Regions from separate parts of the Streptomyces sp. NPDC019890 genome, predicted to be linked through region 2. Evidence: riboswitches for the same ligand, from Rfam matches in the RefSeq annotation. Region 2 holds a riboswitch; the other holds the start of a gene.
What was found. Region 2 has a riboswitch for S-adenosylmethionine ahead of thrC (threonine synthase). Riboswitches for the same ligand answer to the same signal wherever they lie in the genome.
Positions count from the first base shown of each region.

Region 1: it holds a riboswitch for S-adenosylmethionine, as region 2 does, so the genes downstream of both, ACI2LP_RS20315 (aminotransferase class V-fold PLP-dependent enzyme) here and thrC (threonine synthase) in region 2, are expected to answer to the same signal.

Region 1 is NZ_JBJDQK010000007.1:65,836-81,047, forward strand. It holds gene ctaD (cytochrome c oxidase subunit I) at 1-1,451, shown strand, start outside; gene ACI2LP_RS20275 (cytochrome c oxidase subunit 4) at 1,448-1,846, shown strand; gene ACI2LP_RS20280 (Ig-like domain-containing protein) at 2,008-3,261, shown strand; gene ACI2LP_RS20285 (hypothetical protein) at 3,327-3,728, opposite strand; gene ACI2LP_RS20290 (heme-copper oxidase subunit III) at 3,907-4,527, shown strand; gene ACI2LP_RS20295 (c-type cytochrome) at 4,593-5,402, shown strand; gene ACI2LP_RS20300 (Rieske 2Fe-2S domain-containing protein) at 5,399-6,451, shown strand; gene ACI2LP_RS20305 (cytochrome bc complex cytochrome b subunit) at 6,448-8,070, shown strand; gene trpD (anthranilate phosphoribosyltransferase) at 8,229-9,293, shown strand; SAM riboswitch class IV at 9,392-9,509, shown strand; gene ACI2LP_RS20315 (aminotransferase class V-fold PLP-dependent enzyme) at 9,714-11,126, shown strand; gene ACI2LP_RS20320 (Lrp/AsnC family transcriptional regulator) at 11,362-11,643, opposite strand; gene ACI2LP_RS20325 (rhomboid family intramembrane serine protease) at 11,731-12,459, opposite strand; gene ACI2LP_RS20330 (hypothetical protein) at 12,610-12,852, shown strand; gene ACI2LP_RS20335 (NYN domain-containing protein) at 12,888-14,249, shown strand; gene ACI2LP_RS20340 (NlpC/P60 family protein) at 14,573-15,212, shown strand, end outside.
Region 2 is NZ_JBJDQK010000004.1:68,732-83,943, reverse strand. It holds gene ACI2LP_RS12680 (DUF1036 domain-containing protein) at 15-365, shown strand; gene ACI2LP_RS12675 (DUF4232 domain-containing protein) at 465-1,118, opposite strand; gene ACI2LP_RS12670 (CAP domain-containing protein) at 1,808-2,200, shown strand; gene ACI2LP_RS12665 (sigma-70 family RNA polymerase sigma factor) at 2,231-3,691, opposite strand; gene groL (chaperonin GroEL) at 3,882-5,504, opposite strand; gene ACI2LP_RS12655 (cold-shock protein) at 5,891-6,094, opposite strand; gene ACI2LP_RS12650 (MoaD/ThiS family protein) at 6,525-6,800, opposite strand; gene thrC (threonine synthase) at 6,827-8,107, opposite strand; SAM riboswitch class I at 8,125-8,252, opposite strand; gene ACI2LP_RS12640 (glucosyl-3-phosphoglycerate synthase) at 8,396-9,334, shown strand; gene ACI2LP_RS12635 (hypothetical protein) at 9,373-9,549, shown strand; gene ACI2LP_RS12630 (trehalose-6-phosphate synthase) at 9,603-11,003, shown strand; gene otsB (trehalose-phosphatase) at 11,090-11,950, opposite strand; gene ACI2LP_RS12620 (DUF3263 domain-containing protein) at 11,960-12,196, opposite strand; gene ACI2LP_RS12615 (extracellular solute-binding protein) at 12,307-13,533, opposite strand; gene ACI2LP_RS12610 (SIS domain-containing protein) at 13,817-14,710, shown strand; gene ACI2LP_RS12605 (ROK family protein) at 15,210-15,212, shown strand, end outside.

The sequences.
Region 1 (15,212 bases), on a different contig from region 2:
TCATGCTGCTGATGTTCGCGACGCCGCTGTTCGCCGGATTCGCGAACTGGATCATGCCGCTGCAGATCGGCGCGCCCGACGTGGCGTTCCCGCGGCTGAACATGTTCGCGTACTGGCTCTACCTCTTCGGCTCGCTCATCGCGGTGGCCGGCTTCATCACCCCGCAGGGTGCGGCCGACTTCGGCTGGTTCGCCTACTCCCCGCTGTCGGACGCGGTCCGTTCGCCGGGCGTCGGCGCCGACATGTGGATCATGGGTCTGGCCTTCTCCGGCTTCGGCACGATCCTCGGTTCGGTCAACTTCATCACCACGATCATCTGCATGCGCGCGCCCGGCATGACGATGTTCCGGATGCCGATCTTCGTCTGGAACGTGCTGCTGACCGGTGTGCTGGTCCTGCTCGCCTTCCCGGTGCTGGCCGCCGCGCTCTTCGCGCTGGAGGCGGACCGCAAGTTCGGCGCCCATGTGTTCGATGCGTCCAACGGCGGCGCGTTGCTCTGGCAACACCTCTTCTGGTTCTTCGGCCATCCAGAGGTGTACATCATCGCCTTGCCGTTCTTCGGGATCGTCTCCGAGGTGATCCCCGTCTTCAGCCGCAAGCCGATGTTCGGTTACATCGGACTGGTGGGCGCGACCATCGCGATCGCCGGTCTGTCCGTGACGGTGTGGGCGCACCACATGTACGTCACAGGCGGCGTGCTGTTGCCGTTCTTCTCCTTCATGACCTTCCTGATCGCGGTACCGACCGGTGTGAAGTTCTTCAACTGGATCGGCACCATGTGGAAGGGCTCGCTGTCCTTCGAGACTCCGATGCTCTGGACGATCGGCTTCCTGGTCACCTTCACCTTCGGTGGACTGACCGGCGTCATCCTGGCCTCGCCCCCGATGGACTTCCACGTATCCGACTCGTACTTCGTCGTCGCGCACTTCCACTACGTCGTCTTCGGCACCGTGGTCTTCGCGATGTTCGCCGGCTTCCACTTCTGGTGGCCGAAGTTCACGGGCAAGATGCTGGACGAGCGGCTCGGCAAGATGACCTTCTGGACGCTGTTCATCGGCTTCCACGGCACGTTCCTGGTGCAGCACTGGCTGGGCGCCGAGGGCATGCCGCGTCGGTACGCGGACTACCTCGCCGCCGACGGCTTCACCGCGCTGAACACGATCTCCACGATCAGCTCGTTCGTGCTCGGTCTGTCGGTCCTGCCGTTCTTCTACAACGTCTGGAAGACGGCCAAGTACGGCAAGAAGATCGAGGTTGACGACCCGTGGGGCTACGGCCGTTCGCTCGAATGGGCGACGTCCTGCCCGCCGCCGCGGCACAACTTCATCACTCTGCCCCGGATCCGCAGCGAGTCCCCGGCGTTCGACCTGCACCACCCGGAGATCGCGGCCCTCGAGCACGTCGGCCACGGCGCCGGCGTCATTGCTGGTGAGAAGGAGGCGGGCAAGTGAGGATCCAGGGCAAGATGTTCCTCTGGCTGAGCGTCTTCATCCTCGCCATGGCGGTCGTCTATGGCGTGTGGTCGAAGGAGCCTGCCGGCACCACGGCGCTCTTCCTCGGCTTCGGCCTGAGCATCATGATCGGCTACTACCTGGCCTTCACGGCCCGGCGAGTGGACGCCATGGCGCAGGACAACAAGGACGCCGACGTGGCGGACGAGGCCGGCGAGGTGGGGTTCTTCTCCCCGCACAGCTGGCAGCCGCTCTCCCTGGCCGTGGGCGGTGCCCTGGCCTTCCTGGGCGTCGTCTTCGGCTGGTGGCTGCTGTACTTCTCGGTCCCGGTCGTCTTCATCGGTCTGTTCGGCTGGGTATTCGAGTACTACCGCGGCGAGAACCAGAACCAGTAGTTCCGGCTGAGCATCCGGGGGTTGACCCCCGGATCAATACGGCGCCGCGTCAAGCGACACACGCAGGGCCCGGATCTCCTTCACTCGTGAGGGGGATCCGGGCCCCTCCGTTTGGAGTCACCCAGCGCGCCGCTGCCAACTGATCTTCATAGCGTGTGCTTATGAACCACACGCCGCGCATTCGCACCGTCCTCAGCTGCACCTTGCTGGTCGTGTCCTTCGGCGCGACCGCAGCAGCGTGCTCGGACTCAGACAGCCACCCGCTCGCCGCGAAGCCTTTCGACGCCGCGGACCAGGTCTCCTTCAACACCCCCGAAGGCGACACCAAGGTGGACCCCGACAAACCGCTCGAGGTCGTCGCCACGGGCGACGACGGCCGGATCACCGATGTCACCGTCACCGACGACTCGGGACACCACCTCGCCGGCGAACTCGACGCCGAAGGCGCCCGCTGGCGCTCCACCGCACCTCTGTCCGCCGGTGTGAAGTACACCGTCAAGGTCTCCACGGAGGACGAGGACGGCGCCCCGGGGGTCCGCACGCTGGCCTTCGAGACTGCACCCGCCAAGCGGTTCCTGACGGTCAACCTCGGCCCCAAGGCGGGCACGTACGGCGTCGGCCAGCCCATCACCGCGGAGCTCAGCCTCCCGGTCAAGGACAAGGCGGCCAGGGCAGTCGTGGAACGTGCCCTGAAGGTCGAGTCCAGCCCCTCCGTGGAGGGCGCCTGGTACTGGGTGGACGACAAGAAACTGCACTACCGCCCGAAGGAGTACTGGCCCACCGGCGCGACCCTGCGGGCCGCGAGCAACCTCCAGGGCGTCAAGGTCTCCGACAAGCTCTACGGCGGCCCCTCCAAGGACCTGAAAATCACCATCGGGGACCGCATCGAGGCCATCACGGACGCGGGGTCGCACCAGATGACGGTCAAGCGCAACGGAGAAGTGATCAACACCATTCCGGTGACCACCGGCAAGCCCGGCTTCTCCACCCGCAACGGAATCAAGGTCGTGCTCGGCAAGGAGTACTTCGTACGGATGCGCGGTACCAGCATCGGGATAGCGGAGGGCAGTGCGGACTCGTACGACCTGCCCGTCTACTACGCGACACGGGTCACCTGGAGCGGTGAGTACGTCCACGCCGCGCCCTGGTCCGTCGGCTCACAGGGGTACGCGAACGTCAGCCACGGCTGCACCGGGATGTCCACCGGCAACGCCGCGTGGTTCTTCGAGACGGTCCGTGAAGGCGACATAGTCAAGGTCATCAACAGCCAGGGCGCCGAGATGGACCCGTTCGGCAATGGCTTCGGCGACTGGAACGTGTCCTGGGACAAGTGGCGCGGTGGCAGCGCCCTGGTGGCCGACACCAGGGACGGCAGCAGCCCCGTGGACATGGCGCGGCTGCGTCCCGAGGTCTGACGGCTCGGCCCGGCTCGCCGGTCCGGGGCCGTCGCAGGAAGGGCCCCTGGGAAGGCGGCCCGGCTTCAGGAATTGATGGCCAGCCGGGCGCGCAGCAGGCCGGCCAGCGCGTCGGCGAACTCCACCGGGTCGACCGGGAGCGTCACCGCGGCCTCCGCACGGCTCCAGGTGGCCAGCCAGGCGTCCTGCGGGCGGCCGATCAGCAGCAGCACCGGTGGGCAGTTGAAGATCTCGTCCTTGATCTGCCGGCAGACGCCCATGCCGCCCGCGGGAACCGTCTCGCCGTCCAGGACGCACGCGTCGATGCCGCCCTCGTCCAGCCGCTTCAGTACCGCGGGGAGGGTGGCGCACTCGACGAACTCGACCGGGGGAACATCGGGCGCGGGCCTGCGTCCAGCGGCCAGCCGCACCTGCTCGCGAGTGTTGGCGTTGTCGCTGTAGACCAGGACCGTGGCGCTCGACTGCATTGTTCCTCCGAATCGACGGCGGCACTGCATCAGGAACCGATGCGCGGATGCTACTCCGTCCCACTCCCTGTCAACAGCGCTTCGGACACTGCTTCGATGGGCCGTTCGGGCTGGACACAGCCTACTGACACACCGAACGGCACCCCCCGGAGTGAGGGCGGGATAAGCGACCGACATAATGTCGGTCGTGGCGACAGCAACGACAGTAGAAACCGGGCACGCGCACCCGTCGGTCAATCGACCGAACCTCACCAGCGTCGGAACCATCATCTGGTTGAGTTCCGAGCTGATGTTCTTCGCGGCCCTCTTCGCGATGTACTTCACCCTGCGATCGGTGACGGGCGCCGAGCACTGGAAGGAAATGGCTTCGGCCCTGAACTTCCCCTTCTCGGCGACGAACACCACGATCCTGGTGCTCTCCTCCCTCACCTGCCAGCTCGGCGTGTTCGCCGCGGAGCGGGGCGATGTGAAGAAGCTCCGCGCCTGGTTCGTGATCACCTTCGTGATGGGCGCGATCTTCATCGGCGGTCAGGTCTTCGAGTACACCGAGCTGGTCAAGAAGGACGGCCTCTCGCTGTCCTCCGACCCGTACGGCTCGGTGTTCTACCTGACCACCGGCTTCCACGGCCTGCACGTGACGGGCGGCCTCATCGCCTTCCTGCTGGTACTCGGCAGGACGTACGCGGCCAGAAGGTTCACTCACGAGCAGGCAACCGCCGCCATCGTCGTGTCCTACTACTGGCACTTCGTCGATGTCGTCTGGATCGGCCTCTTCGCCACGATCTACATGATCAAGTAGTCGGGCCGGGCCCGACACACATCCAGCAAGCATCGACGCAGAAGATCCTGACACCGGGGTAATCCGTGAAAAAGCTCTCCGCACGACGACGCCATCCGTTGGCGGCGGTCGTCGTCCTACTCCTCGCGCTGGCGGCCACTGGGGGGCTGTACGCCGCGTTCGCACCCGCGGACAAGGCGCAGGCCGATGAGACCGCCCAGTCCCTCGCCATCCAGGAGGGCCAGAAGCTCTACACCGTCGGCTGCGCCAGCTGCCACGGAACCGGCGGTCAGGGCACCTCTGACGGCCCGAGCCTGGTAGGCGTGGGCTCCGCCGCCGTCGACTTCCAGGTCGGCACGGGCCGGATGCCGGCCCAGCAGCCCGGCGCCCAGGTGCCGAAGAAGAAGGTCATCTACACGCAGAGCGAGATCGACCAGCTCGCGGCGTACATCGCCTCCTTCGGCGCCGGTCCGATCGCGCCGACCGAGAAGCAGTACAGCCCCGAGGGTGCGGACATCGCCAAGGGCGGCGACCTGTTCCGCACCAACTGCGCCCAGTGCCACAACTTCACGGGTGAGGGCGGTGCGCTGACGCACGGCAAGTACGCCCCGAACCTCGAGGGCGTGGAACCCAAGCATGTCTACGAGGCCATGCAGACCGGCCCGCAGAACATGCCCTCCTTCCCCGACACGACGATGCCTGAGCAGCAGAAGCGGGACATCATCGCGTACCTCCAGAACGTGAACGGTGACGAGTCCGAGAGCCCCGGCGGCCTCAAGCTGGGTGGCCTCGGCCCCGTGCCCGAGGGTCTGTTCGGCTGGATCTTCGGTCTGGGTGCACTGATCGCTGTTGCCGTCTGGGTCGCGGCCCACACCGCTAAGGCCAAGAAGTCATGAGTAGCCAAGAGATTCCAGAAGAGAACCTGCCCGCTGAGCAGGGCGCCGCGCACGGCACGGTAGAGATTGCCGAAGACCCGTTCGCCGACCCGGGGCTGCCGGCCCACAAGCCGCGCATCCAGGACATCGACGAGCGGGCCGCCAAGCGCTCCGAGCGCGCGGTCGCCTTCCTGTTCACGCTGTCGATGCTGGCCACGATCGGCTTCATCGCCTCGTACGTCACCTTCCCGGTCGACAAGATCGTGTTCATCTGGCCGTTCGGCCATGTGAGCGCGCTCAACTTCTCGCTGGGCATGACGCTCGGCGTCGCCCTCTTCTGCATCGGCGCGGGCGCGGTCCACTGGGCCCGCACCCTGATGTCCGATGTGGAGATCGCCGACGAGCGTCACCCCATCGCGGCCCCCGCCGAGGTCAAGGCCAAGGTGATGGCGGACTTCGCGGCGGGCGCCGAGGAGTCCGCGATCGGCCGGCGCAAGCTGATCCGCACCACCATGTTCGGCGCGCTGGCCATGGTGCCGCTCGCCGGTGTGATGCTGCTGCGCGACCTGGGACCGCTGCCCGAGAAGAAGCTCCGGACCACTCTGTGGGCCAAGGGCAAGCAGCTCATCAACATGAACACCAATGAGCCGCTGCGTCCCGAGGACATCGTCGTCGGTTCGCTGACCTTCGCCAAGCCCGAGGGCCTGGAGGAGGACGCGCACGACTTCCAGAAGGAGATCGCCAAGGCGGCCCTGATGATCGTCCGGCTGCAGCCGGAGGACATCAAGGACAAGCGCGAGCTCGAGTGGTCGCACGAGGGCGTCGTGGCGTACTCGAAGATCTGCACCCACGTCGGCTGCCCGATCAGCCTGTACGAGCAGCAGACGCATCACGTGCTCTGCCCCTGCCACCAGTCAACCTTCGACCTCTCCGACGGCGCCCGCGTCATCTTCGGCCCGGCCGGTCACGCTCTTCCGCAGCTGCGGATCGGCGTGAACGCTGAGGGCAACCTTGAGGCGCTCGGCGACTTCGAAGAGCCCGTCGGTCCGTCCTTCTGGGAGCGCGGATGAGTACTACAGAGACGAACCGCAAGGCACCCGCGGGCGAGCGGGTCGCCGACTGGGCGGACGGACGGCTCGGGATCTACTCCCTCGCCAAGTCCAACATGCGGAAGATCTTCCCGGACCACTGGTCCTTCATGCTGGGTGAGATCTGCCTCTACAGCTTCATCATCATCATCCTCACGGGTGTGTATCTGACGCTGTTCTTCCACCCGAGCATGAACGAAGTCGTGTACGACGGCTCGTACGTCCCGATGCAGGGCATCCGGATGTCCGAGGCGTTCTCCTCGACGCTGGACATCAGCTTCGACGTCCGCGGCGGCCTGCTCATCCGGCAGATCCACCACTGGGCGGCGCTGATCTTCGTCGCGGGCATGATCGTGCACATGATGCGCGTCTTCTTCACGGGCGCCTTCCGCAAGCCGCGCGAGGTCAACTGGGTCTTCGGCTTCCTGCTGCTGGTGCTCGGCATGTTCACCGGCTTCACCGGCTACTCGCTCCCCGACGACCTGCTCTCCGGTACGGGTGTCCGGTTCATGGAGGGCGCGATCCTGTCCATGCCGATCGTCGGCACGTACATGTCGTTCTTCCTCTTCGGCGGGGAGTTCCCCGGCGGGGACTTCGTGAGCCGGTTCTACTCGATCCACATCCTGCTGCTGCCGGGCATCATGATGGGCCTGCTGGTGGGCCACTTGATCCTGGTCTTCTACCACAAGCACACGCAGTTCGCGGGCCCCGGACGTACGAACAAGAACGTCGTCGGCATGCCGCTGCTGCCGGTCTACATGGCCAAGGCCGGAGGCTTCTTCTTCCTGGTCTTCGGTGTGATCGCGGCCATCGCCGCCATCGCCTCGATCAACCCGATCTGGGCGCTGGGTCCGTACCGTCCGGACCAGGTGTCCACCGGCGCTCAGCCGGACTGGTACATGGGCTTCTCCGAGGGGCTGATCCGGGCCATGCCCGGCTGGGAGATCAACTTCGCGGGCCACACTCTCGCCCTGGGCGTGTTCATCCCGCTGATGATCTTCCCGCTGGTCCTGGCCACGATCGCGGTCTACCCGTTCGTCGAGTCCTGGGTCACCGGGGACAAGCGGGAGCACCACATCCTGGACCGCCCGCGCAACGCCCCGACCCGTACGGCCTTCGGTGTGGCGTGGCTGACCTGGTATTTCGTCCTGCTGATCGCAGGTGGAAACGACATGTTCGCCCTGTTCTTCCATCTGTCGATCAACAGCATCACCTGGTTCGCCCGGATCGGCTTCTTCGTCGCGCCGGTCGTCGCCTTCGTCATCACCAAGCGGATCTGCCTGGGTCTGCAGCGTCGCGACCGGGAGAAGGTGCTGCACGGGCGTGAGTCCGGCATCATCAAGCGCCTGCCGCACGGTGAGTTCGTCGAGGTCCACGAGCCGCTCAACCAGGAGCAGCTGTACACGCTGACCGCGCACGAGCAGCCCAAGCCGCTGGAGATCGGCCCGACGGTCGACGAGAACGGTGTCCAGCGCAAGGTCCCCCTCACCCAGAAGCTCAGGGCGAGGCTCAGCAAGGGCTTCTACGGCGAGGGGACCAAGATCCCCAAGCCCACTCCGGACGAGTACAAGGAAGTCACCAGCGGCCACGGCCACCACTGATCCCAGCTGACCGCGCACAGCGGTCGCCACAGCTGGGGGCACCTCCCAGCGGTAGCTCGGGGAGAGCCCCGTCCAATCATCGGACGGGGCTCTTTGCTGTCCCCGGGGCTGGATAGGGTGGGAGCATCCCTGTTCGGCTGTGGACCCTGGAGTGGACCATGAACGTTGTGACCCGTGGTGGCGGCGACAGCGTGGCGGACCTCTCCTGGCCCGTCGTGCTGAACGCCCTCCTGGAGAACCGCGACCAGAGCGCCGACGCCACGGCGTGGGCGATGGACCGCATTCTCAGCGGCGAGGCGACGAACGCACAGATCGCGGGCTTCGTGGTGGCCCTGCGGGCCAAGGGCGAGACGGTCGAGGAGATCTCCGGTCTCGTACGCACCATGTACGCGCACGCGAATCTGATCGAGGTGCCCGGGCCCAGCGTCGACATCGTCGGCACCGGCGGCGACGGCGCCAAGACCGTGAACATCTCCACCATGTCCGCGATCGTCGTCGCGGGGACGGGCGCGAAGGTCGTCAAGCACGGCAATCGTGCCGCCTCGTCGGCGAGCGGCGCATCGGACGTGCTGGAGAAGCTGGGCGTCAATCTCGAGCTGACCCCGCAGCGGGTCGTCGAGGTCGCGGCCGAGGCGGGGATCACCTTCTGCTTCGCGGTGAAGTTCCACCCGGCGCTGCGGCATGTGGCTGCCGCCCGCAAGGAGCTGGGCATCCGCACCACGTTCAACTTCCTTGGCCCGCTGACCAATCCGGCGAAGGTGAAGGCTCAGGCCACCGGGGTCGCGGACGCCCGCGTGGCGCCGATCGTGGCCGGTGTGCTGGCCGAGCGCGGCTCCTCGGCGCTGGTCTTCCGCGGTGACGACGGCCTGGACGAGCTGACGACGACGGCGACGTCGCGGGTGTGGGTGGTACGGGACGGCGCTGTGCGCGAAGAGGCCTTCGATCCGCGGGACATCGGCATCGACCTGGTGCCGGTGGAGGCGCTGCGGGGCGCCGACGCCTCGTACAACGCGGATGTCGCGCGCCGGCTGCTGAGTGGTGAGACCGGGCCGGTACGGGACGCGGTGCTGCTGAACTCGGCAGCGGCTCTGGCGGCGCTGGAGCCGACGGACGGCACGCTGAACGAGCAGCTGGCGGCGGGCATGGCCAGGGCCGCCCAGTCGATCGACTCGGGCGCGGCCAGGGCGGCGCTCGAGCGCTGGGTGGCCGTCAGCAACGCCTGAGGTTCCTGTGGCGTGAGGCAAGGCGTGGTGCTGGTTCCCGTCTCAGAAACTGGACCTCGCCTTGCACGCCGCGGGACGTATGGCAGGATGCTCTTCAAGGTCATGAGTGACAGCGATTAAGGCCCCGGCTCGCTGTCCGGCAACCCTCCGTCCGTGGCGGGGTGCCCCGGGTGAAGACCAGGCCGTGGGCAGCGAGGTCTGCGGCAAGCGCGGACCCCTGCAAACCCTGGGGTCCTGGTCCTCAAGGGAGCAGTCTCGTGAGCAAGCGAATGCGATAGGGCTTTTCGCCCGCACTTCAGTACGCCTCCGTACGGTCAGTTGCCGTGCGTTCGAGGCAACCCCCGCGTGCCGAGCGGCCGTTGAGCGCAGCTGCGCGGGTTCACGAAGCCATTCAGCCTTGTCCTGCCGGGAGATACCGCCATGTCCGCACGCCCGAACGCCGTTGCCTCCGCCGCTTCTGCCTCCTCCGTAGCCTCCGCTGCTGCCGACTCCGCCGACCCCGCCTGCGCGGCGCCGCTGCCGGTCCTCGGCCGCGATGTGACGGTCCCGCTCGTGACCGGCGGTGAGGTCACCTACGCCGCCCTCGACTACGCCGCGAGCGCGCCGGCCCTGCAGCGGGTGTGGGACGACGTCGCCGCGTACGCGCCGTACTACGGCAGCGTGCACCGGGGCGCCGGGTACCTCTCGCAGCTGTCCACCGACCTCTTCGAGAACAGCCGCATCACGGTCGCCGAGTTCCTCGACTGCCGCCCCGGCGACCAGGTGATCTTCACGCGCTCGACCACGGACTCCCTCAATCTGCTGGCCCAGGCCGTGCCCGCCGACTGCCAGGTCTTCGTCTTCGAGACCGAGCACCACGCCTCGCTGCTGCCCTGGCGGGACGCGCAGGTGACGTACCTGAACGCGCCGCGCACGCCGGAGGACGCCGTCGCCACACTGGAGCGCGCGCTCGCCGACCGTGACCCTTACGGCCCCGCGCTGGTCTGCGTGACCGGTGCGTCCAATGTGACCGGTGAGCTGTGGCCGGTGAAGGAGCTGGCGGCCGCGGCGCATGCGCACGGCGCGCGAATCGTGCTGGACGCGGCTCAGCTGGCGCCGCACCACCCGGTCTCCGTTCAGGACCTGGACGTCGACTGGATCGCCTTCTCCGGGCACAAGCTGTACGCACCCTTCGGTTCGGGCGTGCTCGCGGGCCGCTCGGACTGGCTGCAGGACGCGGAGCCGTACCTGGCGGGCGGCGGCGCCTCGCGGAAGGTCGCCCGGCGCACGGACGGCGGTGTGGACGTCGAGTGGCACACCACGGCCGCACGTCACGAGGCAGGCTCGCCGAATGTGATCGGCGTCTACTCCATCGCGTCCGCCTGCAAGGCGCTGGTCGAGGCGGGCTTCGAGTCGCTGGTCGAGCGCGAGCAGCACCTGATCGCGAAGGTGCGGGAGGGGCTTGCGGAGGTCCCCGAGGTGAAGGTTCTCTCCCTCTTCGGTGACGACGCACCGAGGGTCGGCGTCATCTCCTTCGTGGTGGACGGCTGGAACAGCTCCCACTTCGCGGCGGCGCTCTCGGCGGAGTACGGGATCGGCGTCCGGGACGGTCTGTTCTGCGCCCACCCGCTGGTACGCACGCTGCTCGGCAGCGACCCGCAGGACCCGGGCGAGTGCGGCGCGCCGGAGGCCGAGCCGGGTGAGCGCTCGCTGAACGCGATCAGGGTGAGCTTCGGCGCGGGGACGCCCGACGAGCACGTGGAGCGTTTCGTGGGGGCGGTGAAGGAGCTGGTGCGGCACGGCGCGAAGTGGACCTACCACACGGAGGACGGCCGCTGCGTCCCGGCAGTCTGACCCGGACCGCCGCCCCGGCCCGTGAACAAGCCCGCGCCTTCCGGTGCGGGCTTGTTTCCTGCGGGACGCCCCGCAGGGCGAGACAGTGGCTTCCTGCGGTGGCGCCGCCGCCGGAGCGCGATGCGCGCCCGGCGGGCGCACCGGAAAGCACCCCGGTCCGATGCGGGGCGGGCGGCCCGGAGCCCGCGCCGTGGGGACGGTGCTCGGCCGTTCAACCAGCACCCCGCCGGAGGTGCTACGCGTCCAGGCCGATGGCGAACGCCGCCTCCAGGTCGTGCTGCGAGTACGTACGGAACGCCACATGCGTGTCCGTTGCCTCCACGCCCTGGATCTTGCTGATCCGGCCGGGGATGACATCCGCAAGGTCGTCGTGCTTCGCCACCCGCACCATGGCGATCAGGTCATAGGTGCCGGTGACGGAGAAGACCTCGCTGACGCTGTCCAGCGCGGCGATCGACTCGGCGATCTCAGGGATGCGGTCCACGCTGGTCTTGATGAGCACGATCGCGGTGATCACGGCTGGCTTTCTCCCTCGGTGGCCGCTGCTTGGGCCTCAAGCCTACTGGCTGGGGGTCCCGGGGCCGCCGGGCGTCAGCCCCCTGTGTCACTGCCCTGTGTCACTGCCTTCGGGAATCGCCGCAGCCGTACGCCTGAATCGCCCCCAGGCGTAGAGGAACCCGATCCCGAACCCCACCAGATGCGCCAGATACGCCACCCCCGGACCGCTGCCCGCCCCGCGCGCCGCCAGCCCCTGCAGAACGAACCAGAAGATCAGCACGATCCAGGCGGGGAAGCGCAGCGGCAGGAAGAAGAGGAACGGGAAGAGACTGGTGACCCGGGCCTTCGGGAAGAGGTACAGGAACGCCCCGAGCACGCCCGAGATGGCCCCGGACGCTCCCACCAGGGTCTGCTCGGAGTCGGCGTTGGCCGCCGCGTAGGCGAGCAGCGCAAGGTAGCCGCAGCCCAGATAGAACAGGGCGAACTCCAGCTGCCCCATGCGCTCCTCGGCCATCGCCCCGAAGACGTAGAGGAAGAGCATGTTGCCCAGCAGATGCAGCCAACTGCCGTGGACGAAGAGGGCGGTGAGGGGAGTGAGGAGGGTGTCGGGAGAGCTGCTCAGCAGCTCGGCGGGGATCACCCCCCAGCGCTGGAAGTACAGGCTCTGCGCGGTCAGCAGCGCGTCACCCGTGCCGTACACCGGGTTGATGCCCGAGACCGGGCTGATCACGAACACCGCACAGCAGACGGCGATCACTCCGTACGTCACCGCAGGTCCGGTGAGCGTGCCCCGCAGGACCGCGCTCCGGAGGCCCGCACCCCGCCAACCGATCATGGACAGAGCATGGCGTAGTGGGACTGAACGGTACAGGGTGCCTCGCCGCGGCACAGGGTACCGGCGAGGCCGTAGGGTTACGGGCAGTACACCCGCAGTTCGACGGCGCACAGCGGCACCCGCACCCCCATCATGGAAGAGGACGGCTCGATGACGACGGTTCCCATGCCGACCGCCAAGACCCGCTGGCGCTGCACGCTCTGCGGCAACCTCACCCGCTTCGACGTCACGCGCTCCTCCAAGGTCGTCGAGTACGTCCATCTGGACCTGGCCGGAGAGCCGACGGTCGAGGAGCGAGAGGTGGTCAGTGAGACCATCGAGTCGGTGCGCTGCCGTTGGTGCAACGCGGTGGACCAGATCGAGCTGGTGGACAGGCCGGGCGCCGGCTCCTGAGGGAGCGGCCCGAACGGGTAGTGGGGTGACGGATCGTGGAGCAGCCTGCAAACGGCGCTGAGCCGGCCGATGCAGCCGGTGACGCCGCCGAGGCGCTCGACCGCCCGCTGCCGGAGGGCGTACGGCGCCGGGTGGTGGCGCTGGTCTCGGACGCGTTCGGCGGTCTGACGGTCTCCGAACTTCCGGCCCAGCTGCGGCAGTACGCCCGGTTCACCCCGAGTCGTCGGGCCAAGTTCGCGGGCAACGCGATGGCCGCGGCGCTGGAGAGCGACCCGGTCTTCCGGCAGCGCATCGCCGAGCGGCTCGGCCAGGCCCAGCCGGAGCTGTCCGCGGCGCTGGAGGCCGGATCGCCGCCCGCGGCCGCCGATCCCGTCGATGTCGCGGCTGCCGCCTATGTGCTGCGTCCCACCGGATGGGTGAAACTCGTCGCCGCCGCGGGCGAGGAGGCCCAGCGGGCGGACGCCGAGCGCGCCGACGAGGCCGGGCGGCGCGAGCTGGATCGGCTGCGCGTGGAGCTGACCGAGGCCCGCGGGCTGACCAAGAGCGAGACCGAGCGGCTGCGCACGGAGCTGGAGGCGGCCCGCAAGGAAGCCGAATCGCTGCGCCGCAAGCTGCGCAGCGCCCAGAGCGATGTGAAGCGCGGCGAGGCCGCTCTGCGCCGTACACACGCCGAGACCGAGACGATCAGGTCGGAGGCCGCCGCCCAGGTGTCGGCCGCCGAGAGCGAGAGCCGTCGGCTCAAGGCACGCCTCGGCGAGGCGGAGGCGGCCGTGGAGGCGAGTCGCCGGGCCGCGCGCGAGGGCCGCTCGATCGAGGACATGCGGCTGCGGCTGCTGCTGGACACGGTGCTGGAGGCGGCCCAGGGGCTGCGCCGTGAGCTGGCCCTGCCGCCCGCCGCGGTCCATCCCGCCGACACGGTGGACGCGGTCGAGCCGGGCCGGATGTCACCCAAGGACATCGCGGCCCGCGCGCTTTCGGAGACCGATCCGGCGCTGCTCGACCAGCTGCTCGCGCTGCCGCAGGCGCATCTGGTCGTGGACGGCTACAACGTCACCAAGACGGGCTATCCGACGATGCCGTTGGAGAAGCAGCGACTGCGGCTGCTCGGCGGCCTCTCGGTGCTTGCCGCGCAGACCGGCGCCGAGATCACCTGTGTCTTCGACGGAGCGGAGCTGGCCGCCCCGGTGCTGCTCGCGCCACCGCGTGGAGTGCGGGTGCTGTTCTCCAAGCCGGGCGTGACGGCGGACGAACTGATCCGTCAGCTCGTACGGGCGGAGCCGCCGGGCCGGCCGGTGGTGGTGGTGTCCACCGACCGCGAGGTCGCCGACGGAGTGGCGAAGGCCGGGGCTCGGCCGGTCGCGTCCGTCTTGTTGCTGAAGCGGCTTTCACGGGTCTAAGTAACTCCCGTGCCCAATGCCCGAATTCGACCGATGTTGACGGGACGTTGTGTCAAGTGGCCACTACTACGCGTGTGATGTGGGTAAAGAATCCAGTCGGTGACCCAGATTTTTCTCATCAGGATTTGAACTGATCACAAGAAGGTCACTAGGGTCGGGCCTCGAACCTTCGCGCGGTTGATCGTCCAGCCGGGGCGAACAGCGAAGGAACCGCCGAATCTGTGCAGTTCAGCCCTTTTGTCCCCGGGGGATGAATGCCCAGAGCCGGGGATTCAACCCCCCACAGCCCGGTAGGCGGCTCGAGGAAGAAGGAGCTCGCCTTCGTGGCGTCCCACCGTCGACCCAAGCAGCCGAGCCGCACCCGCGTGACCGTGCTCACCGCGACCGCCGCTGCGGCCGTAGCCCTGACCTCCCAGGCCGCCCAGGCCGAGCCGAAGCCGAGCAAGAGCGAGGTCAAGGAGAAGGTCGACAAGCTCTACGAAGAGGCGGAGAAGGCCACCGAGAAGTACAACGGGGCCAAGGAGCAGCAGGAGAAGCTCGAGAAGCAGGTCGACGCTCTGCAGGACAAGGTCGCCCGCGGTCAGGACGAGCTCAACACCCTGCGCGACGGACTCGGTTCGGTGGCGAGCGCCCAGTACCGCTCGGGCGGCATCGACCCGGCCGTGCAGCTCTTCCTCTCCTCCGACCCGGACACCTACCTCGACAAGGCCTCCGCGCTGGACCAGCTGGGCGCCAAGCAGACCGAGGCGCTGGCCGAGATCCAGGCCAAGCAGCGGACCCTTGCGCAGCAGCGCAGGGAGGCCCAGGACAAGCTCGCCGACCTGGCCGACACGCGCAAGGAGCTGGGCGCCAAGAAGAAGGAAGTCCAGTCCAAGCTCGGCGCCGCGCAGAAGCTTCTCAACACCCTTACCGCGCAGGAGCGTGCCGCTCTCTCCGCCGACGAGTCCCGGGCAAACCGTGACA
Region 2 (15,212 bases):
GGAGGGATGAGACCGTGGGCCTGACCATCCGCAACCAGTATTCAGCGCGCTTATACGTCGCGATCGGGTTCTACGACAACTCCTGCCCTTACAACACAGGGCCGCACCTCATGGGGTGGTGGGGCATAGACCCGGGCAGAGGGTCGCTGGTCTACGCGAACGATGTGAACCAGTACAGCCCCATGTGGTTCTACTTCGCCGAGGCCGCGAACGGCCCGGTCTGGGCCGGATCGCATGTCGTCCAGATTCCGAACCAGGCATTCAACCGGTGCGAGAAACCAGGGGTGTCCGGCGGGTACGCACGAGGCTTCCGCGAACTCCATGTCGGCGACAATGAGGACTTCACCCTCAACCTCACGGGATAGCCGCAGCTGAGCGTTGCAGCAGCACCTGACGCGTGACATCGGTCAGGTGCTGCCGTCGGCCGACCGCGGACGCAGCCCGGTCCGCGTTCATCGCGGGGCTCACAGGCTGAGGGCGTCCTCGGAGTTGTTCAGCCAGGCCGTCACGGAGTTCGTGGGCGACACGTACAGACCGGGAGTCGATGCCTTGAGCGGCTTCTGCTCCAGGTCGGACGCCGTGTTCATCGTCATCCGGATGTAGTTGACGGTCTTGCCCTTGCCGTCCTTCTTGCCGCCCATCAGGCCGGCGTAGGCCGACTCGCCCGGCTTGAGCACGAGGTCCTTGCCGGGGAGCGTCTCCTTGCGCTCGTTCGCCTGCCCGTCCAGGTCACCGAAGGTCACGATGGGGGAGGTGAGGGCCTTGCACGGCTTGCCGCTCTTGTTGGTGATCTTCAGCAGGTAGCTGCTCGTGGTGGGTTCGGCCAGGGTCGCGGTGAACGTCACGTCATAGGTGCTGCAAGGGAACAGGTCGTACTCGGGGTCGGGGGACGAGCCGCCGCCCGTGGAGTCCGACGACTTCGCGGGCGAGGGCTTCGCGGGCGACGGCTTCGCGGTCGCGGGACTGCCGGTCGACGGCTTCGCGGTCGACGGGCTCGCGGTCGCCTTGTCCGTGCCGCTCGGCTTGGCGTCCGAGCCCCCGCTGGGCTCACAGGCCGTCAGAGCCAGTGCGGATACGGCGGCGAGCACGACGGCGGCTCTGTGAACGTTGGTCCTCATCTGATGTTCCCCCCGAGTGAGAAGCGCGCATGCGCTGGGCAGAGCACGAGCTTCCCGTACAACCTTCACAGCTTGGTGACGGTGTCTTGCCGAATCCACCACGGAAAAGCCCGAGGGTTCTCGAAAACCGTTATGGCGGCGTCCTCATCCGCTCTCCCACGTGCCGGACCGACCGGCAGAGTACGGATGAGAGCGGAGAATCCATGCACCACCGTGACGAGGACACCCAGTTCCTGGACCCGGCGACCAGCCGCGGAAGCGCCGAGGGCCGGGGCGGACGACGGAGAGCTGCGGGCGCGGGGCGCCACGGGCGTCGGGGCCGGGCAGGCGGGCGGCCGATGGCCGCAATCGCGGTGGCCGGCACCGTCGCGGTCGCGGTCGTCGCCGGCGGAGTCTTCGTCCTGAGCGGTACGGACGAAGACTCCGCCAGTACCCGGGGCGCAGCTTCCGTGCAGCAGGCGCCGGCGGATGCCTCCCTCGACGGCCTCTCGAAAGCCTCTCCCACCCCCACGGCATCCGCCCCGCCTTCTGCCACTCCGTCGGCCACTTCCGTGAAAACAAAGGGTCCTACCGCCACGCCCAGTGCCCCGGCCCGCCGGGCGCCCAGGCCCGGGACTGCTCCGGCGAAGCGCAGGCAGCAGTCCGCCCCTGCCGGTTCGGGCGCGAGCGTCCCCACCGCGGGAAATCCTGTGACCGGCAAGGCCGCCGACTACGTCCAGCGGATTGCCGCGCTGGTCAACGCCGAACGCGCCAAGGCCGGGTGCTCGCCCCTGCGCGTCGACGGCCGAGTGCAGGCCGCCGCCCAGGCGCACGCCGACGACATGGCAGCCCGCAACTACTACGAGCACACAAGCCCGGAGGGGCGGCATGCCGACGACCGGATGAACGCCGCCGGCTATCCCGTCGGCAAGTGGGGGGAGAACATACACAAAGGGCCGAAGGACCCCGTCTCCGCGATGCGTGACTGGATGAACAGCCCCGGGCACCGCGACAACATACTGGACTGCGGGTTCAAGGACCTGGGCGTCGGCGTGAACTTCAGCGCGAACGGCCCCTGGTGGGTGCAGAACTTCGGCGGCTGACCGCCAGAGCACCCGACGGACGGTGCGGGCTCAGGCCGGCGTGGCGAGGTTCTGGACCCACACCGTCCCGTCGGGACCGGGTACGGCTGCCACGCCGGTGTCCCGGTACCGGCAGTCGAGCATGTTGTCCTGATGGATCGAGCCGTCCATCCAGTCATCGACCACCGTTGCGGGTTTGCCAGGACCCTGGTCCAGATTCTCGGCCCACCGGCTCAGGTCGTATCCGGCTGCCGAGATCCGGGCGTCGGCATGCCGTCCCTCCGGGTCGGCATGGTCGAAGTAGCCACGCGCCACCATGTCCTTGGCATGTTTGCGGGCCGCGGCACTGAGTCGCGGATCGATCCGCAGCGGGGCGCAGCCGGCCTCGGCTCGCCGGGAGTTGACCAGGGCGGTGAGACGTTCCTCAACGCTCGCCGCGGACGGAGAGGGCTTGGGGGGCTTCACGACGGGTGAGGCGGTGGGGGTCGGCATGCGTGTCGGACTGGGGGTGCGAGTGGGCTTCGCAGCGGGCGGAGCCGCCACCGGGGCCCGGTCGGCCGAAGGCTTCGCGGTGGGCCACACCAGGGCGAGGAGTACGCCGACCACGACCACGATCCCTCCGACTGTCGCCGCCACGGGTACGCTCAGCCCCCCGCCGGTTGCGCCGGTCGGGTCCCCGGGCTGCCCCGTCCCGGCGAGGTCCCCCTGGCCGGCCGTGCCGAACTGGCTCGGCGGAACGGGAGGGTGGCCGTCGAGCGGGACCACCATCGCCATGCCGGCCAGCAGTCCCTCTGCGGGTACGAGATTCGACCAGTGCCCCGAGCAGCGGGCGCACACGCGCACGTGCTTGGCCATCCGCTTGCGCCACACCGGCGAGGGCTGCCCGTCCCAGGCCGCGGAGACGGCGGCCAGTTCGACGCAGCGCGGCTCGGTGGCCAGCGCACGGGACACGACACGGCCCAGTTCCAGCTGGGTCTTCATCCGCTGGATGCGGACCGCGGCGTGCTGCGGAGTGACATCCAGCGCCCCGGCAAGCTCGGCACGGCTCAGTTGCCCTGCGGCCTCTTGCCACCACAGGGCCAGCAGTTCACGATCGCTCTCGTCCAGCCAGCGGGTGGCCTCGGCGACCTCGCGGCGCTGTCCGGACAGCCCCAGACGCAGGATGGTGAGATCCACGAAGTCACCGGTCGGGTCGGCGGTCTCCGCCACGCGGTCCAGCGGGGCTGTGGGGGTCTGCTGCTGGAGCGTCCAGCGCCGACGTATCTGGTTCATCGCTATCGCGACCAGCCAGGAGCGGAAGCGGGAGGGCTCGCGCAGCCCGCCGAGTCCGTCGAGTGCACGGAACATGGTCTCCTGCACCACGTCGTCGACGTCCGCGTGGCCGTCCAGTGCCCGGCCGACGATGTTGTAGACGAGGGGAAGGTAGTCGGCGACCAGCCGCTCCCGGGCCTGCTGGTCCCCCGCCCTCGCCTCCGTCACCAGTTCCGGACTGTGTCTGTCGTCCCTGTGCATACGTGCCCTCGCCCCTTGCCTGTTCGACCCCGTCGCTCAGAGTCCTGCCTGGAGGAGACCTGTGGGCGCCGATCGGATAACAGAAACCGACTCGCCCTCCCCGGCCCGGATCCTGAAACGCCCGAGGGCGGTACCCCCCTGGGAGTGGGGGTACCGCCCTCGGTCAGGACCGGGTCCGAGCCGATGAGGCTCAGAAGTCCATGTCACCGCCCGGCATGCCGCCCGGAGCGGCCGCAGAGGCCTTCTCCGGCTTGTCGGCGATGACGGCCTCGGTGGTCAGGAACAGCGCCGCGATGGAGGCCGCGTTCTGCAGGGCAGAGCGGGTCACCTTCGCGGGGTCGATGATGCCCTCGGCGATCATGTCGACGTACTCACCGGTCGCGGCGTTGAGGCCGTGACCCACGGTCAGGTTGCGCACCTTCTCCACAACGACGCCGCCCTCAAGGCCGGCGTTGACCGCGATCTGCTTCAGCGGGGCCTCCAGGGCCAGCTTCACAGCGGCGGCACCAGTGGCCTCGTCACCTTCGAGCTCGAGCTTCTCGAAGACGGCGGACGCCTGGATGAGCGCCACGCCACCACCGGCGACGATGCCCTCCTCGACGGCGGCCTTGGCGTTGCGCACCGCGTCCTCGATGCGGTGCTTGCGCTCCTTGAGCTCGACCTCGGTCGCGGCGCCGGCCTTGATGACGGCCACGCCGCCGGCCAGCTTCGCGAGGCGCTCCTGGAGCTTCTCGCGGTCGTAGTCCGAGTCGGAGTTCTCGATCTCGGCACGGATCTGGTTGACGCGACCGGCAACCTGGTCGCTCTCGCCCGCACCGTCGACGATCGTGGTCTCGTCCTTGGTGATGACGACCTTGCGGGCGCGGCCCAGCAGGTCCAGGCCGGCGTTCTCGAGCTTGAGGCCGACCTCCTCGGAGATGACCGTGCCGCCGGTGAGGATGGCGATGTCGTTGAGCATCGCCTTGCGGCGGTCGCCGAAGCCCGGGGCCTTGACGGCAACGGACTTGAAGGTGCCGCGGATCTTGTTGACGACCAGGGTCGACAGGGCCTCGCCCTCGACGTCCTCGGCGATGATCAGCAGCGGCTTGCCGGACTGCATGACCTTCTCGAGGAGCGGCAGCAGGTCCTTGACCGAGCTGATCTTCGAGTTGACGATCAGGATGTACGGGTCGTCGAGCGACGCCTCCATACGCTCCATGTCGGTGGCGAAGTACGCCGAGATGTAGCCCTTGTCGAAGCGCATACCCTCGGTGAGCTCCAGCTCCAGACCGAAGGTCTGGGACTCCTCGACGGTGATGACGCCTTCCTTGCCGACCTTGTCCATGGCCTCGGCGATGAGCTCGCCGATCTGGGTGTCGGCGGCGGAGATGGAGGCGGTCGAAGCGATCTGCTCCTTGGTCTCCACGTCCTTGGCCTGCTCGAGCAGGGCACCCGAGACGGCCTCGACGGCCTTCTCGATGCCGCGCTTGAGGGCCATCGGGTTGGCGCCGGCGGCTACGTTGCGCAGGCCCTCGCGAACCAGGGCCTGGGCGAGAACGGTCGCGGTGGTCGTACCGTCGCCGGCGACGTCGTCCGTCTTCTTGGCGACTTCCTTGACCAGCTCGGCGCCGATCTTCTCGTACGGGTCCTCGAGCTCGATCTCCTTGGCGATGGAAACACCATCGTTGGTGATCGTGGGGGCGCCCCACTTCTTCTCGAGGACGACGTTACGGCCCTTGGGGCCAAGGGTGACCTTGACGGCGTCGGCGAGCTGGTTCATCCCGCGCTCGAGACCGCGCCGTGCCTCCTCGTCGAACGCGATGATCTTGGCCATGTGAAGTGGTCCTCCCGGACTGGGGTGGATTCTCCGGACCGCGCCTGGCGCCCGCGACGGACGGCCTGCAGGCCTTGTGGTTCCTTGCCCCACCCGGCTTGCGGACCTCACCGACCCGGTCCTCGTTGTCACTCTCACTGTCAGAGTGCTAACGCCAATGATTAGCACTCGACCCCGGAGAGTGCAAGCGCCCGAAGGGCTCCGTGAGGGGTGGTCGGGCGACGCGAGGGCGCAAGCCCTCGGGCTCCGTGAGAGGAGCCGGTCGGGCGCAGGCGACCGTGCGCGCAGTCCCCGCCGCGCGGGGACGCGCACGAAGGGCCCGCATCCCTCGCGGGATGCGGGCCCTTCGGCGTGAGCGTGAGTGCGTCGGTGGTCGATCGCGCCGATCAGACGGCGAGCTTGACCATGTCCGCCTGCGGCCCCTTCTGGCCCTGCGAGATCTCGAATTCAACTCGCTGACCCTCTTCAAGGGTGCGGTAGCCGTCCATCTGGATCGCGCTGTAGTGGACGAAAACATCCGCACCACCGTCGACCGCGATGAAGCCGTACCCCTTCTCCGCGTTGAACCACTTGACGGTGCCCTGAGCCATGCCTAACTCCCCTATTACTGGCCCTTGCGCAGGACCGCACTTCGCGGACCCGGGTCAGACCTCACCCCGACAGGAGGGGTGTGCGCCGGAACGCGTCGACCGCGGCTGAATGTATCTGCCCAACTGCCCTCTGCAACAGGTCAATCGGACGAGAATTCTGAGCGCGCGCGAACGGAAAATTGACCCGAATTCAAGAAATTACGGGGCAAGTCGGGCCCGGCAAATCACACCTAAGAGAGGCAATTCGATCGACCATATTGGCTGCTTCTTGTCACGCTCGGGCGCATTCTCATATGCGCCCGGCACACGCAGCGGAGGGGGGCTTCCCCAACTGTACCGCGCTCAACCATACAGAATTGCCCCCTCCGCTTCTCTTGCGGAGAGGGCAATACGCATAACTCTGTGTGCCGTCCGACACGGCGTTTGACGATCAGCCTCCGGCGACGGCGGGGATGATCGAAACTCCCGCCCCATCCGGTGTCGCCGTCTCGAGTCCCTGCTCGAAGCGCACGTCGTCGTCATTCACGTACACGTTCACGAAGCGGCGCAGCTTGCCCTGGTCGTCGAGGACCCGGGCGGCGATTCCCGCGTGGTTCTTCTCCAGGTCGGCGATCACCTCGGAGAGGGTCGCGCCCTGAGCCGAGACCTCGGCCTGACCGCCCGTGTAGGTACGGAGAATGGTGGGGATGCGGACGTTGACACTCATGGTGCGTGCCTTTCTCGGGAGTCGGATCAGCCGGCCAGGCCGGCGTCGCGGAACGCGTCCAGGCTCGGGCGAATCGTCGCGGACGGGCCGGTCGTCGGCGCCACCGCGTCCAGGGTCTTGAGGCCGTCGCCGGTGTTGAGGACGACCGTGGAGAGCGCCGGGTCGAGCACGCCCGCCTCGATCAGCTTCCGCGTCACGCCCACGGTCACGCCCCCCGCGGTCTCCGCGAAGATGCCCTCCGTGCGAGCGAGCAGCTTGATCGCGTCGACGATCTGCTCATCATTGACGTCCTCGACCGCACCGCCTGTGCGGCGGGCGATGTCCAGGACGTACGGGCCGTCGGCCGGGTTGCCGATCGCCAGCGACTTGGCGATGGTGTTCGGCTTCTGCGGGCGTACGACGTCGTGTCCGGCCTTGAAGGCGGTCGACACCGGCGAGCAGCCCTCGGCCTGGGCGCCGAAGATCTTGTACGGCTTGTCCTCGACCAGGCCGAGCTTGATCAGCTCCTGCAGACCCTTGTCGATCTTCGTCAGCTGCGAGCCCGAGGCGATGGGGATGACGATCTGGTCCGGCAGCTGCCAGCCGAGCTGCTCGCAGATCTCGTACGCCAGCGTCTTGGAGCCCTCGCCGTAGTACGGGCGGAGGTTGACGTTGACGAAGCCCCAGCCCTCGCCGAGCGGGTCGCCGATGAGCTCCGAGCAGAAGCGGTTGACGTCGTCGTAGTTGCCCTCGATGCCGACGAGCTCGCCGCCGTACACAGCGGCCATGACGACCTTGCCCTGCTCCAGGTCGTGCGGGATGAACACGCAGGAGCGGAAGCCGGCCCGCGCGGCGGCGGCGCCGACCGCGCCCGCGAGGTTGCCGGTGGAGGAGCAGGACAGGGTGGTGAAGCCGAAGGCGCGCGCGGCCTCGACGGCGATGGCGACAACACGGTCCTTGAAGGAGTGCGTCGGGTTGCCGGAGTCGTCCTTGATGTACAGGCCGCCGGTGACGCCCAGCTCACGGGCGAGGTTGTCGGCCTTGACGAGCTTGGTGAAGCCGGGGTTGATGTTCGGCTTCTCGGCCACGTCGGCGGGGACGGGCAGCAGCGGGGCGTACCGCCAGATGTTGTTCGGACCCGCTTCGATCCGCTTCCTCAGCGCCTCGGGGTCACCGACCGGCAGGTCGTATGCGACTTCCAGCGGCCCGAAACAGGAGGCACAGGCGAAGATCGGACCGAGCTCGAAACGCTCTCCGCACTCGCGACACGAGAGCGCCGCGGCGGGACCGAGGTTCACGGGGGTGGTTGCGACAGTCTGCACAGCCATGGTGGCGAGGCCCTTTCTCCTCATCTTCCTCGTGACGCATTTCGCCACGAGACGGAATTGGCACCTTCCCCACCGTGACCTCGCGGTCGGCGGGAGGGTTGCCGGGGCTTCAACGGGCCGTTCCCTCTGCCCCTCTGGATGAGCGGTATTCGATTGTCAGCGTGATGACCCCGGCATGCCACGGTCATCCGCGTTGTTCAAGACTGTAACCGAAGGCGGAGACGGTTGAGATAGTCGTCCGAACCGCGAGATGGATCACTAGCGATCACTAGCCAGGGAGTAACGAGCGTGCTGGAAGAGGTGGAGCGCTGGCTGACCAGGCGTTCCTGGTCGGCAGCCGACCGCACGCTCGGCAGGCTGATGGCCGCCAAGCGCGGTACGACCATCAGCGTCGTCCTGCCCGCGCTCGACGAGGAGTCGACCGTCGGTGAGATCGTCACCGTGATCCGGCGCGAGCTGATGGAGGCCACGGCGCTGGTCGACGAGCTGGTCGTGATCGACTCGGGCTCCAGCGACCGTACGGCCGAGGTGGCCGCGGCGGCCGGCGCGCGGGTGGTGCACCGGGACGCGATCCTGCCACGGATACCGGCCGTCCCCGGCAAGGGTGAGGTGCTGTGGCGCTCACTGATGGTGACCAGCGGCGACATCGTCTGCTTCGTCGACGCCGACCTGCGGGAGTTCTCCGCGGACTTCGTCTCCGGGATCGTGGGGCCACTGCTGACCGACCCCGAGGTGCAGTTCGTCAAGGCGATGTACGACCGTCCGCTGGGTGAGACGCCGGGTCAGGGCGGCCGGGTCACCGAGCTGGTGGCGCGCCCGCTGCTCAATCTGCACTGGCCGCAGCTGGCCGGCTTCGTCCAGCCGCTGGGCGGGGAGTACGCGGCACGGCGCTCGCTGCTGGAGCGGCTGCCCTTCCCTGTGGGATACGGCGTGGAGCTGGGCCTTCTCGTGGACGCGCTGCACACGGTGGGCCTGGACGCGCTGGCGCAGGTGGACGTCGGCTCGCGCAAACACCGCCACCAGGACGGACAGGCGCTGGGCCGGATGGCGGCGGCGATCTACCGCACGGCGCAACTCCGGCTTTCGCGGGGCCACTTGGTGCGGCCTGCGCTCACGCAGTTCGAGCGGGGCGTGGGCGGTTTTGAACCGCGTACGTACACGGTGGACACGGAAGAGCGGCCGCCGATGCGCGAGATCGGTGAGTACGCGGCGCGTCGCGCGGCATAACCACGAAGAACCGGCCATCTTGTCTAAATTTCCTATGTATGAGCTTTGGACACAGAGTGGCGTTTCTCGGACAGGCGGTGGCCGACACCATCGCTCCCGCGCACCGTGGCAATCACAACAGCGAGCTCTTGTGGCTGCTGGGCGGCCTGGCGCTGAGCCTGGCCGCCGCCGGGGTGGTCGCGGTCGCCGCGACACGGGGACGGCGTCATCATTGATGCCGTGCCGTACTCACGTTTGAGCGTCTGAGGGACGGGCTAGGTTTCGCGACATGGTCTCCGAGCAGGCTGCCGCCCAGGTACTCGTCGCGTCGAACCGCGGCCCGGTCTCGTACACCCTGAACGAGGACGGGAGCCTCGATTCCCGCCGCGGCGGGGGCGGCCTGGTCTCCGGCCTCTCGGCCATCGGCTCCGAGGCGGAGGCGCTGTGGGTCTGCGCCGCCCTCGGCGACGGCGACCGCGAGGCGGTACGGCGCGGGGTGGCCGAGCCCGGCGTACGGATGCTCGACATCGACACCACCGTGTTCGCCGAGGCGTACAACGGCATCGCCAACTCGGTGCTGTGGTTCCTCCACCACATGCTCTACCAGACGCCGCTGGAGCCGGTCTTCGACGCGGAGTTCCGCCGCCAGTGGGCGTCCTACGAGGCATACAACCGCGCCTTCGCGGACGCACTGGCCGAGGAGGCCGCGCCGGGCGCCGCCGTCCTGATACAGGACTACCACCTCTCGCTGGCGCCCCGGATGCTCCGCGCCCACCGTCCCGACCTGCGCATCGGCCACTTCTCGCACACGCCGTGGGCCCCGCCGGAGTACTTCCGGCTGCTGCCCGACGACATCGCCGCCCAGCTGCTCGGCGGCATCCTCGGCGCCGACCGGGCCGCGTTCCTCACCCAGCGCTGGGCGGACGCGTTCACCGACTGCTGTCACAGCGTGCTGGGCCCCGGCATCCCGTCCGGCACCCGGATCGGGGTGCACGGCCTCGGCGCGGACGCCGACTTCCTGCGGGAGCGGTCGGACCGGCCGGATGTCCATGAGCGCCTGGTGGCACTGCGCGAGCAGGTCGGCGGGACGGACCGGAAGACGATCGTGCGGGTGGACCGCACCGAGCTGTCCAAGAACATCGTGCGCGGGCTGCTCGCCTACCGGCACCTCCTCGAGACCCGTCCCGAGTGGCGGGAGCGGGTCGTCCATGTCGCCTTCGCCTACCCGTCCCGGCAGGACCTGGCGGTCTACCGCGACTACACGGCAGAGGTCCAGCGCGTCGCCGACGAGATCAACTCGGCGTACGGGACGGCGACTTGGAGCCCGGTCGTGCTCCATGTGAAGGACGACTTCGCCCGGTCGCTGGCCGCGTACCGGCTCGCGGACGTGGCACTGGTCAACCCCATCCGCGACGGAATGAACCTGGTCGCCAAGGAGATTCCGGTCGTCTCGGACGAGGGCTGCGTGCTGGTGCTTTCGCGCGAGGCAGGCGCGTACGAGGAGCTGGGCGACGACGCCGTGACGGTCAATCCGTACGACGTGACGGGCACCGCCGACGCGCTCCACGAGGCCCTGACGATGCCGGACGACGAACGGGCCCGGCGCACGAAGCGCCTGGCGGCCGCGGCGACCGCGCTGCCGCCGCATAAGTGGTTCCTGGACCAGCTGCGGGCGCTGCGCGAAGCGTGAGATTCCGGGCCAGGACCGGCGCACGTGAGAGCGCGTGGGAAACCCGGACCTGCGCCGGCCCCGGTTGAGAACCCCGGACCCGGGCCTTACTCCGACCGGCTCTGCAGCCGCTGCGCGAGCGCGCCCAGGAACTCCACGACCGCCGCCGGACCCGGCAGCAGCAGGTCGGCGCGGCCCGCGACCTCCGGGACCTCCGCGCTGCCGCTGCACACCAGCAGGCCGGGCACGCCGTCCGAGCGGAGCTTCTCGACGGCCGCGAAGGCGGGCAGATCGCCCAGGTCGTCGCCCGCGTACAGGACCGCTTCGGCCCCCACTTCGCGTACGTACTCGGCGAGGGCCACGCCCTTGTCCATGCCCGGCGGGCGCAGCTCCAGGACCATGCGGCCGGGCTCCAGGATCAGCCCGTGGCGGGAAGCGAGCTCGGCAAGCGGCTCGCGCAGCGCGTCGAACGCGGCCTGCGGGTCGGACGCACGGCGGGTGTGGACCGCGACCGCCCGGCCCTTCTCCTCGATCCAGGTGCCGTGCCAGGCGCCGATGCGGTCGAGGAATCCGGGCAGTTCGGCGCGGACGGCGGCGACGCCGGGATGCGGGGCGGGGGCCTTGACCGTGCCGCTGACGGCGTCCCAGCGCTCGGCGCCGTAGTGGCCGAGGACGACGAGGTGGTCCAGGCCCGGCTCTCCGGCGAAGCCGCCGTAGCGAACGGCGACCCCGGCGGGCCGGCCGGTGACCACGGCGACGGAGGCGACCCGGGGCGCCAGGGCGGCGATCGCGAGGACGGCGCCGGGGTGGGCGCGGGCCTGCTCGGGGTCGGGCACGATCTCGGCGAGCGTGCCGTCGAAGTCGAGGCCGACGACGGATTTCTCGGGCCGGGCGAGAAGCGCGGCCAGGCCTTCACGGCCGGCGGGGGTGGACGGCGTCGGCAGGGAGTGCGCGTACGGGGAGCCCATGCCCCGACCCTATCGGCGACTGCGTTTGGCGTCCCTGACACGGCGGAGCCGGTTGACAGTGACAGGGTCGTGGGCGAGTGCGCGCTCGTCGTCGATGAGGGCGTTGAGGAGCTGGTAGTAGCGGACCGGGGAGATGCCGAGCTGCTCCCTGATGGCCCGCTCCTTGGCGCCGGGCCCCGGCCAGGAGTGGCGCTCCATGGCCAGTACGGCGCGGTCGCGCTCGGAAAGCGCCTCGTCGTGGGTCATACGATCCAACATATCGGCGAGGCGCCGGGCACGGGTCTGCTCGCGCCGGCTCGGTGTCCCGGCTGCTCGGCGCCGTGGAACGTTGTTCGACGCTGTCCGCGCCGCCCGCGCTATTCGGAGCGCTCGGCGACGGTGGCGTCGCGGCCGATGCGGCCGAGGACGTCCTTCGGTTCGGTGCCCTGCTCCATGGCGGTGCCGATGTTCTTCTTGATGCTCTCGCTGACCTTCGCCCACGACGTCTTGCCGACCGGCGGAAGCACCGAGGTGGGGAGCTCCTCGAGGAACTCCCTGAGGTCCTGGTGCTTCGGGTTCTGCTCCATCGCCTCGGACGCGGAGACCGTCACCGGCAGCAGGTCGTTCTGGCCTGCGAAGTCGAGAACGTTCTTGTCGCTGAAGACGAAGTCGAGGAACTTACCGATCTCGCTGCGGTGGCCGTTCTGCTTGAAGCCCATGATCCAGTCGGCGACGCCCATCGCGGACTTCGGCTTACCGGTGATGCCGGGCAGCGCCACCTTGCCGACCTGGATATTGGCCTTCTGGGCGGCCTGCATCAGGGACGGGTGGCCGTTGAGCATGCCGACCTCGCCGCGGGTGAAGGCGGCGAAGGCATCCTTGCGGTTCAGCTTGCCGGGGGCGACCGGTCCGGTGAGGCCCTTCTCGACCAGGTTCTCCTTCAGCCACTCGAAGGTGGCGATGTTCTGCTCGGAATCTATGGAGTAGCTGCCGCTCTGGTTGGTGTATCCCTCACCGCCGCCGCTGAGCAGCCACATCATGGTCTCGGCCTGGGCCTCTTCGGGACCCAGCGGCAGGGCGAAGGGGTACTTGGCGTTGGTGTTCGCCTTCAGCTTCTTCGCGTCGTCCTTGAGGTCGTCCCAGGTCTTCGGGTCCTCCTTGATGCCCGCCTCTTTGAAGAGCTTCTTGTTGTAGAAGAGCAGGCGGGTGGAGGCGACGAAGGGGAGGCCGTACTGGACACGTCTCATCTCGCCCGCGTCGATGAGGGGGCCGAGGAAGTTGGACTGTACGGGGATGGAGAGCAACTGGTCGGCGGAGTACAGCTTGTCGGCCGCGGCGTAGTCGGCGTACGCACCTATCTGCGCGACGTCGGGGGCCTTGCCGGCCTTGACCATCTCGGCGACCTTGCGGTCGACGTCGTTCCAGGACTCGATCTGGACGTCGATCTTGATGCCGGGGTTCTTGGCGGTGAAGGCCGCGGCGAGGTCGGACCAGTACTTCTTGCTGCTCTGGCCGCCGTCGACGTCGTAGTCGGCCGCGACGAGCTTGAGGGTGACATCGCTGGAACCGCTGGAACTGCCACAGCCCGAGAGGGCCACCGTCATACCGAGTGCGGCGAGCGCCGCGGTCAGACCCAAGAAGCGCTGCTGCACAGCTCTTCCCCCACCCTCTGCTGTTGGTTGCCAGACTTGTCCCAGTCAGTTCCCCCGTGCTGTCCGCTGAGATGAGGTGCGATTTTCCCCCATGGTGCCGCCGGAGGTCTACTCCACTGCATATCACTTCGACAACGTCTGTCCCTGAGGCCTTGAGCGTTGCCCGGGTGTGCCGATGCCTGCTAAGCACGACCCGGAGTTGTGCGTACGTCTACCTCGCTAGGAGCCATGCCGCATGTCCCGCACCGCAGCAGAGATAGCCACCCAGCCCGCGTGCTGGCGCCGAGCGGCCGAGGCCGCGGCCGCCTTCGACGGACTGCCGGAGCCGGGTGAGCGCGTCGCCGTCACCGGGTGCGGGACGTCCTGGTTCATGGCGATCGCGTACGCGGCGCTGCGGGAGGCGGCGGGGCTCGGCGAGACGGATGCGTTCGCGTCGTCCGAGTTCCCGTCGGGTCGTTCCTACGACCGCGTCGTGGCGATCACGCGCTCCGGCACCACGACGGAGGTCCTGGACCTGCTGTCCGAACTGCGCGGCAAGGTGCCGACGCTGGCCCTGACGGCGGACCCGAAGACTCCGGTGATGGAGTCGGCGGACGCGGTGGCGGTGCTGGACTGGGCGGACGAGGAGTCTGTGGTCCAGACGCGCTTCGCGACGACGGCGCTGGCGTTTCTGCGCGCGGGGCTCGGGTCGCTGCCGGGCGTCAAGTCGATCACCGAGGCGTCGGTCGACGCGGAACTCGCGGTGACCGAGCCGCTGCCGGAGGCGGTGGTGGGGGCGGAGCAGTGGACGTTCCTGGGCCGCGGCTGGACGTACGGTCTGGCGCTGGAGGCGGGCCTGAAGATGCGCGAGGCGGCGGGCGCGTGGACGGAGGCGTACCCGGCGATGGAGTACCGCCACGGCCCGATCTCGATCACCGCCCCGGGCAGGGTGACTTGGGTCTTCGGCGCCCTGCCGGAGGGCCTGTCGGTGGACGTGTCCCGGGTGGGCGGCACGCTGGTCTCCCGCGCCGAGGCGGACCCCCTGGCAGACCTGATCCGCGCACAGCGGCTGGCGGTCACGCTGGCGGAGGCGAGGGGGTTCGACCCGGACCGCCCGAGGAATCTGACGCGAAGCGTGATTCTGGGCTGAGGGGGTTCAGCCGGCCTGCGCCCCGGCCCCCAAGGTGCGCGGGCCTCGCGCCGCCGCGTGCACGCCCCTGCACACCGGTCGCGGCGCCAAGCCGCCGTACCCCGGAGCGCGGACGCATCGCGGCGCCAAGCCGCCGTACCCCGGAGCGCGGACGCATCGCGGCGCCAAGCCGCCGTACCCCGGAGCGCGGACGCATCGCGGCGCGAAGCCGCCGTACCCCGGAGCGCGGACACGTCGCGGCGCGAAGCTGCCGCTCCCGGGGGTGCGGGGGCGCGGCCCCCGCGTACCCCTCCCGGGGTCCGGGGCGGAGCCCCGGTTCGGGATGGGGGTACCTCCCACGGCCGCCAGGCCGTAGGGGGAGGGCGGGGTGGGGGAAACACACCGGTCTTTTTGTATGGCGGCGCAACAATCCGGCGTAGTGGACTAGACCTTTCGCCCGCCCACCCGCCAAACTGTCCACGTGAAACACGTCATCGCCCTCGATGTGGGCGGCACCGGCATG